DNA from 2 places in the Acidovorax sp. LjRoot194 genome. Region 1 is predicted to be linked to the other one. Evidence: predicted binding sites of a transcription regulator. Region 1 holds the regulator's gene; the other holds the start of a gene.
The links. The regulator sigma-54, encoded in region 1, starts transcription at its own class of promoters, with help from an activator protein. The targets are predictions, from matches to a motif close to TGGCANGNAANCTGCTTT.

Region 1 (4,520 bases):
ATGGGGGCGCCGGGTGCATCCGGTGCGGCGGGTGCGGCGGGTGCGCGCTGCAGCAGCAGTTGGCGGATCGATTCTGGAATGGTGGCGACCTTGCGGTCGCTGCGGCCGATGAAGACGATGCCGATCTTGCCGCGGGCCACCTCGCGCCCCGAGGTCTTCTCGGTCATGCGGAACACCAGGTCGAAGCCATAGCGGTTGAAATCCACCGGCGCCATCTCCACGCACATGGTCTCGCCATGAAAGCCCTCGGACTTGTACTGCGCCACGATGTCGCCCACCACGATGGACAGCCCGCCCACGTCGGCCTCCGGGTAGCCCAGCGACTGGAAGAAACGCACGCGCGCCTCGGACACCAGGCTCAGCAGCTGCGCGTTGTCCAGGTGCCCGCCCTGGTTCACATGGCTGATGTAGATCTGCATCTCGGTGGAAAAACCGAACTGCGCGGGAAGGTCGAAGACGATGCGGGCCATGGCTGGGCGGTGGGGGTGGAGCGGAGGTGGAAGCGTGGAACAAGGACAACGGGCGGGCACCCGCGGTGGCGGCGTGCATGCGGTACTGCGCAGGGCCGCTGGGTGCCGGGGATTTTCTGCAGCGACAGGCCCTGCGGCCCACGGCGGGTGGTGCCATGGGGCGGTGCGGCACATCCGGGCAGCTTCTTGCTGACAGCACGCCCGGTGTCTCTTATGCTCGCAGGCATGAGATTTTACCGGAGCCCCTCCCCCGGCCTTTTCCGCCAGGCCGTAGCCGCCACGCTGGCAATGGCCGCGCTGGTGCTGGCACCGATGGCGGGCGCCCAGACGCTCTACAAAACGGTGGGCCCGGACGGCCGGGTCGTCTACAGCGACAAGCCCCCAACGGGCGTGGGTGTGGACAAGGCGATGAAGCTGGACAACCTGCCGGTCAGCGTGGTGCCGGGTGCAGAGCCCCGCGCGGCCGACCGCAGCCCCAAGACCGAGCCCCCCGCCGCAGCACCCCGTGGCGACGTCGTGCTCTACATGGCCACCTGGTGCGGCTACTGCAAGGCCGCCAAGGCGTACCTGGCGCAAAAGGGCATTGCCTACCGCGAGCTGGACGTCGATACGCCGGTGGGCAAGGCGGCCTTTGCACAGATTGGCGGGCGGGGTGTGCCGGTGCTGCTCACCAACGGCCAGCGGTTGTCAGGCTTCAGCGCACAGTCCTACGACGCCGTTTTCGCGTCCCAGCGCAAGTAGCCTGGCCTCGCACCCCACCGCACCGCAGTTGGCGGGCCGGTGGGTGGGCGGCGATCCTCCGGCGCACGGCCCATCGCAGGTCCTGAAGGCCCTGCAGCGCTGACAGAGCTACAGCGCCTTGCGCAGATTGGCCGGCGCGATCTTGAGCGCTTCGCGGTACTTGGCCACCGTGCGGCGTGCGCACTCGATGCCCTGCTCCTTGAGCATCTCGGCGATCTGGCTGTCCGACAGCGGCTTGGTGGGGCTCTCGGCCGCGACGAACTGCTTGATCAGCGCGCGCACGGCGGTGCTCGACGCATTGCCGCCCGTCTCGGTGCCCAGGCCCGAGCCGAAGAAGTACTTGAGCTCGTAGGTGCCGATGGGCGTGGCCATGTACTTGGCGGTGGTCACGCGGCTGATGGTGGACTCGTGCAGGCCCAGCTCGTCGGCAATGTCGCGCAGCACCAGCGGGCGCATGGCCAGCTCGCCATGCGTGAAGAAGTTCTTTTGCCGCTCCACGATGGCGCGCGAGACGCGCAGGATGGTGTCGAAGCGCTGCTGGATGTTCTTGATGAACCAGCGCGCCTCCTGCAGGCGCTGCTGCATGCCCTGGTGGCCTTCGCCGCCCTTGTGGCCGCGCAGTGCGCCGGCGTAGATGTCGTGCACGCGCAGGCGCGGCATCACATCTGGGTTGAGCGCGACGATGAAATTGTGCTGCCCGTCGCGCCCGTTGGCGCGGCCCGCTTTGCGCACGATGACGTCGGGCACGATGATGTTGCGCTCCACGTCCACAAACTTGCGGCCCGGGCGCGGCTCCAGCCGGGCGATCAGGGCCATGGCGGCGCGGGTGCGCTCCTCCCCGTCGCCGCACAGCTGCGTCAGGCGGCGGATGTCGCGGCGCGCCAGCATCTCCAGCGGCTGCTGGCACACGCGCAGCGCGGTCTGCACGGTGTCGGGGTCGATCTCGCTGTCTTCGTCCGCGGCCAGGGCCTTGAGCTGCAGGGTCAGGCACTCGCCCAGCCCGCGCGCGCCCACGCCCACGGGCTCCAGGCTTTGCAACAGGCGCTGCGCCACCGTGAAGCGGTGCACCAGCTCTTCGATCTGCTCCAGGTCGTCGGGGCCGGCCAGGCTGATGGCCAGCTCTTCGAGCGGGTCTTCGAGGTAGCCGTCGTCGTTGAGCGATTCGATCAGGAACCGCAGCGCCGCGCGGTCCACCTCGGACAGGCGCAGCGACAGCGCCTGGCGGTGCAAAAAGGCGGTGAGCGATTCGTGCGTGCGGGCCAGCTCGGTGGCGTCGGCCTCGTCGCCTTCGGCATCGTTGCGGTTGCGGGCGGGCGCATCGCCGCCCCATTCGGTGTCGTTCGGCGCGACCTCGACGGTGCCGTCGCCGCTCCAGTCGGGCTCGTCGCTGGCGCTGCTGCCCGGCTCGGAGTCACCCAGCGGGCCGTCGGCCGCGGTGTCGCTGGACGTGCTGGCGGTGCTGGCGCCGGGTGCGTTGGAATACAGCGTGTCGTCCGCGCTGTACTCGTCGGGCTGGGCAGGAACGTCGGCCGCCTCCAGGCCGAACTCTTCGCGCGGAGCTTCTTCTGCGTTGCGCTCGAGAAACGGGTTTTCGTCGAGCATCTGCTCGACCTCCTGACCCAGCTCCAGCGTGGACAACTGCAGCAGCCGGATGGACTGCTGCAGCTGCGGCGTGAGCGCCAGGTGCTGCGAAACGCGCAGTGACAGGCCGGGCTTCATCGGGCAGCCGCCTTGCGGCCTGCACGGCGCGCGGCGCACGCCGCCCCGCGGGGTGGCAAAAGGGAGAGGCGGGGGTCGAACGTACGGTCCATCGGTCTGCTACATGCGGAAGTGTTCGCCCAGGTACACCCGGCGCACTTCGGCGTTGTCGACGATCTCGGAAGGGGTTCCCTGCGCCAGCACTTGGCCGTCGCTGATGATGAACGCGTGGTCGCAGATGCCCAGCGTCTCGCGCACGTTGTGGTCGGTGATGAGCACGCCGATGCCGCGCGCCTTGAGGAAGCCGATGATGCGCTGGATCTCGATCACCGCGATGGGGTCGATGCCGGCGAAGGGCTCATCCAGCAGGATGAAGCGTGGCTGCGTGGCCAGCGCGCGGGCGATCTCCACCCGGCGGCGCTCGCCCCCGGACAGGGCCATGGCGGGCGAGGCCCGCAGGTGGTCCACCCGCAGCTCCTGCAGCAGGGCGGTGAGGCGCTCTTCGATGGCCTCGCGCGGGAGCGGCTGGCCGTTGTCGCCGCGCTGCAGCTCCAGCACGGCGCGCACGTTTTCCTCGACCGACAGCTTGCGGAAGATGGACGCCTCCTGCGGCAGGTACGACAAACCCAGGCGCGAACGGCGGTGGATGGGCATGTGGGCGACCGACTGGCCGTCGATACGGATGTCGCCCGCATCGCTGCGCACCAGGCCCACGATCATGTAGAACGAGGTCGTCTTGCCCGCGCCGTTGGGCCCGAGCAGCCCGACGACTTCGCCCTTTTGCACGGTGAGCGACACATCCTTGACGACCTTGCGGCTGCCGTACGACTTGGCCAGGTGCTGCACCTCCAGCCGACTGCCGACCTGTGGGTCTGCAGCCGCGGGTCCGCTGGAGTGGACAGGCTGCGCGCTCACTTGGCGCCGCCGCCGAGGGTGTTGCTGGGGCGCAGCGCCGGGGCCGACGACGGCGCGGCAGGTGCAGCGGCGCCCGGTGGCGGGTCCTTGGGCGCCAGCACTGCGCGCACGCGGCTGCCAGGGGCCGGGGTGTCGCCTGCGGTGCTGGTGGACGGCTTGCGCTGGCCGTCCACGGTGAACACGTCGGTCAGGTTGTTGTAGACGATGACGGCGCCGGTGATCTCGTCGCTCAGCACCGCACCGCGGTAGCGGCGCAGCTCGGCGCGGGTGATGAAGCGCACGTTGTCGGCCTTGCCGTCGTACTCGATGACCTCGCTCTCGCCCTCGATGAACTCGTCGGGCGCACCGGGCACGGTGTCGCGCTTTTGGCGAAAGAACGCGCGCTTGCCCGCCTCGGCCGTCACCACCCCGTACTGGTAGCCCTCGGCGTCCTGGCGCACATCCAGCCGCGCACCGCGCAGGATGATGGACCCCTTGGTCATGACCACGCGGCCGGTGAACACGCTGGTTTGCTTGAGCTCATCGTGCCGCAGGGCGTCGGCCTCGATGTTCATGGGTTTGGCGCGGTCAGCCTTTTCAGCATGGGCAACGCCATGAATGCAGGCCAGGGCCGTGAGCAGGAGGGTTGGGAGGATGCTGTGTTTCATAGGGCACGAATCTTGCAGTTCATTGTAGCCACCCCACGGCATGCGCCAT
Region 2 (4,520 bases), 1.1 Mb from region 1:
TTGCGGTAGAACGGGTTGCTGAAAATCTCGAGCGCCTGTTTCCATGTCTCCAGGGGCGTCGGAATGCTGCCGCCTGTGGTGGTGGAGACCACCGCCCACAGGCCGATGAGCAGGCCCAGGCCGCACAGTGGCGGCAGCACGGCCATCCAGAAGCTGCGTGACAGGGCAGCCCAGTCGCGGCGCGGGGCTGACGGCGTGCTGGCGGTGGTGGACTGCGGTTGGCTGCTGGTGCCGATGGCTGGCATAGCGCTGGCCGTGGTGGCGGTGGCTGCAGGGTGCATGGCTTTTGTGGCAACCGGCGGGGCTGCATCCAACGGGGTGTGAAAGACGGCGCTGACCATGGTGTTCTCCTGAAAGAGGGGCGGGTGGTGCTGGCGGGGTGAATGTCGTCGTCAGGCCAGGGCGATCAGGCCTTGACCTTGAAGCTGTCGGCGTACTTGGCGGGATCCTTGCCGTCCCACACCACGCCGTCCATGAACTTGCTGCTGCGCATTTCGGTCTTGGGCACCGGGGTCTTCGATGCGGCGGCGGCCTGCTTGTAGACGTCGATGCGGTTCACGGCCTTGGCCACGTTCAGGTAGTCAGGGTGGTCCTTGATCAGGCCCCAGCGCTTGTGCTGCGTGAGGAACCACATGCCGTCCGACAGGTACGGGAAGTTCACCGCGCCGTCGTTGAAGAACTTCATGTGGTTGGGGTCGTCCCAGGTCTTGCCCATGCCGTCCTGGTAGCGGCCCAGGATGCGCTGGTTGATCGCATCGACACCCGTGTTCACGTAGGCCTTGCCGGCAATGGTCTCGGCCATCTTGTTCTTGTTGGCCAGGCCTTCGTCGATCCACTTGCTCGCCTCCAGGATGGCGGCCGTCACGGCGCGCGCCGTGTTGGGGTACTTCTGCACGAACTCGGACGTGGTGCCCAGCACCTTCTCGGGGTGGTCCTTCCAGATGTCCTGCGTGGTGGTGGCGGTTACGCCGATACCGTCCATGATGGCGCGGTGGTTCCAGGGCTCGCCCACGCAGAAGCCGTCCATGTTGCCCACGCGCATGTTGGCCACCATTTGTGGCGGCGGCACGGTGATGACCTTGGCGTCCTTCATCGGGTTGATGCCGTTGGCCGCCAGCCAGTAGTACAGCCACATGGCGTGCGTGCCGGTGGGGAAGGTCTGCGCGAAGGTGTACTCGCGCTTTTCGCTGGCCATCAGCTTGGCCAGGCCCGCGCCGTTGACCGCGCCTTTGTCCGCCAGCTTCTTGGACAGCGTGATGGCCTGGCCGTTGTGGTTGAGGTTCATCAGCACGGCCATGTCCTTCTTGGGGCCGGCCAGGCCCAGGTGCACGCCATACACCAGGCCGTACAGCACGTGGGCAAAGTCGAGTTCGCCGTTGACCAGCTTGTCGCGCACACCGGCCCAGGAGGCTTCCTTGGTGGGGATGATGGTCACGCCGTATTTCTTGTCGATGCCCAGCACCGAGGCCATCACCACGCTGGCGCAGTCCGTCAGCGGGATGAAGCCGATCTTGACTTCCTTCTTCTCGGGGGCGTCCGAGCCCTGGGCATGCACCAGCGCACGCAGCGCGGGGCTGACGCCAACGGCGCCCACGGTAGCGGCCTGCAGCACGGTGCGGCGGTTGAGGCTGGTTTTGAGCAGATCGGTCATGGGGCACTTCCTCGTAGCGTTAAAAACAAAAAGGCGTCCACACCACACCCCGCGAGATGCACGCATGCATACGTCGGGGCGGGTGGGGACGCCTTTGTCCATTGCCAAGCATTGGGGCTTGGCATCAGCACCGGCCCGCCATTGGGCCGCTGCTGTCAGGGGCAAGACCTTCATTGGTCTTGCCAGGGTTAACGCAAGCTGCGTGCCAACCTGTGACGCACCAGCTGCGCGCCAAGGCGGCGCAGTAATTGCTATGTAATTGATAGCTGGTAGCGCTTGTCTATCAAGCGGTAGCGGCCAGTTTTAATCAAATGGTTGTGCGATGGGTGCTGCAGGAGCGCCCGCACTGCCTTTGTGCGGTGCACCATCTGGGAGTGGTGGTGAGAACTGGGCGGGGCCCGGGCAGGGACGCCAGGCAAAGGCCGACGCGCAGCACATCGAGAAGCCCCTTGCTGCAGGCGAGCAGTGCCTATGGGGATGTCACGGGTTCAGCCCAGCAGGTCCATCACATCCAGCATCCGCTGGGCGACGTCCACGAGCTTCAGGCCCTTGTCCATAGCCGTCTTGCGCAGCTTCTCGTACGCTGCCTGCTCGGTCAGGTTCTGGCGCTGCATCAGCAGGCCCTTGGCGCGGTCGATGGTCTTGCGGTCCTTGAGCTCGGTCTTGGCATCGGCCAGCTCGGCGCGCAGGGCCTGTTCGTGCTGAAAGCGCGCCATCGCCACGTCCAGAATGGGGCGGATGCGCTGGGGCGACAGACCGGCCACGATGTAGGCCGACACGCCCGCGGCCACTGCGGCCTTCACGTGCGATGTGTCCTCGTCGTTGGTGAACATCACGATGGGCCGGCGTTCGTCGCGCGTGGCGACCACCACATGCTCGAGCGCGTCGCGGGCCTCGCTCTCAGCGTCCACGATGATCAGGTCGGGTTGCAACTGGGCGATGCGCTCGCTCAGGAACACGTCAGCCGGCAGTGTGGCCACCAGGTTGAAGTTGTTCTCCAGCAGCCCGATGCGCAGCGCCCGCGAACGCTCCGCCTGCAATACGGCGTGTTCGTCGTCGGGATCGGCAATGGCCAGGTCCGGGGCCACCACCACGATGCGCAAAGACTCGTTCATACCCCGAAGCATAAGCAATTTTTACGCCACAAATTGGTGCGCTACAGCGGTGCAAGACGTCCGATCATCACATCACCGAAGCATTTATGCCTTGCAGGGCCTGAAACTTGCTAATAGTTTGATGATTGGCAGGGCATACCCGATAGCCGCCTTCCATTCGCTCGCATATACATCTGGTCACATTGACATACTGATGAGGAATCTGCATGAACAAGCTTAACGACCGGCGCCGTTTTCTTTCCGCCGGCCTGGCCTTGACCGTGGTCACGTCTGCGGCGCTGCTGCTCCTGTCCGGGTGCAGCAAGGTGCCCGACACCATCAAGATCGGCGTGGCCCAGCCCTTGAGCGGCCCGCTGGGGGCGCTGGGGCAGGACTTGCTCAACGGCGTGAACCTGGCGGTGGCCGAGCTGAACAAGGGCGGCTACACCGTGGACGGCAAGCGCGTGACGCTGGAGGTGGTCTCGGTGGACGACAAGGCCGACGCCGCCACCGGCAAGACCGTGGCCCAGCAACTGGTGGATGCGGGTGTGGTGGCGGTCATCGGCCACCTGAACTCGGGCGTGAGCATCGAGACCGCGCCCATCTACGCGGCCAAGGACATTGCGCAGATCGCCATCTCCACCAACCCCAAGTTCACGCAGCTGGGCTTTCCCACCACGTTCCGCATGGTCGGCAACGACACCCTGCAGGCGCGCGCCATCGGCTCGTTCGCGGCCACGCAGCTCGGCGCCTCGCGCTACGCCGCGCTGGACGATGGCACGCCCTACGGCAAGGGCCTGGCCGACGGCGCGGCCGCACAGCTCAAGACCGAGAAGAAAGAGGTCGTGGTGCGCAAGTCATTCGACGACAAGACCACGGCGTTCAATGAACTGGCCGGCGAGCTCAAGGCCGCCAAGGTCGAGGTCATCGTCTCCACCCTGAACGACTTTCAGGCGCTGGCGCTGCTCGAAGCCCTGCGCAAGGTCGACCACACCAAGGTCAGCCTGCTGGGCGGCGACACCATCAAGACCACCGACATGGTCAAGGGCGCCGGCATCATCGACGGCATCTACGCCACGTCGCCCGTGCTGGAGGCCAAGGAATTCGCCACCGGCAAGCCCTTCCTCGAAAAGTACATCGAGGCCTACAAGAAGCCGCCGGCCTACGGTGGCCACTACAGCTACGACAGCATGTACGTGCTGTCTGCCGCCATCCAGAAGGCCAAGTCGGCAGAGCCCTCAGAGATCACCAAGGCGATGCACAGCATCAACGGCTATGCGCCGGTGATCGGCACCATGACCTGGGACGACAAGGGCGAGCAGCGCTACGGCGCCGTGGGCGTGTACGAACTGCGCAGCGGCAGCTGGGAGTTGCGGATGCGGTCGGACCGTTGGTAGCAGTCCCCTGAGGTTGCGCCGTGCCGGTGGGTTGAACCCCTTCTGCGCACCACGCTCACCCACAAAGCCCCTGCCGGCCACCGCCCGCAGGGGCTTTGTGCTTTGGCGGTGGGCCATCCCGGTGCGGGTTTTACACTCGGGCGATGAGTTTGCTGATCCTTGGAATCGAATCCTCCTGCGATGAAACCGGCGTGGCCCTGGTGCGCTCCAGCGGCGACACCGCCGTGCCCACCCTGCTGTCGCACGCGCTGCACAGCCAGATCGAGATGCACCAGGCCTATGGTGGCGTGGTCCCCGAGCTGGCCAGCCGCGACCACATCCGCCGTGTGCTGCCGCTGACCACGCAGGTGCTCACCGAGTCTGGCCACACGCTGGCGG

Region 2: the regulator sigma-54 is predicted to act here: its motif matches at 2,778-2,795, upstream of ACSQ3N_RS19590 (ANTAR domain-containing response regulator).

Annotation. Positions count from the first base shown of each region.
Region 1 is NZ_CAXUQB020000001.1:5,361,015-5,365,534, forward strand. It holds gene ACSQ3N_RS24290 (acyl-CoA thioesterase) at 1-470, opposite strand, end outside; gene ACSQ3N_RS24295 (glutaredoxin domain-containing protein) at 696-1,211, shown strand; gene ACSQ3N_RS24300 (RNA polymerase factor sigma-54) at 1,320-2,930, opposite strand; gene lptB (LPS export ABC transporter ATP-binding protein) at 3,030-3,824, opposite strand; gene lptA (lipopolysaccharide transport periplasmic protein LptA) at 3,821-4,471, opposite strand.
Region 2 is NZ_CAXUQB020000001.1:4,303,694-4,308,213, reverse strand. It holds gene ntrB (nitrate ABC transporter permease) at 1-341, opposite strand, end outside; gene ACSQ3N_RS19595 (CmpA/NrtA family ABC transporter substrate-binding protein) at 407-1,651, opposite strand; gene ACSQ3N_RS19590 (ANTAR domain-containing response regulator) at 2,140-2,766, opposite strand; gene ACSQ3N_RS19585 (branched-chain amino acid ABC transporter substrate-binding protein) at 2,973-4,142, shown strand; gene tsaD (tRNA (adenosine(37)-N6)-threonylcarbamoyltransferase complex transferase subunit TsaD) at 4,286-4,520, shown strand, end outside.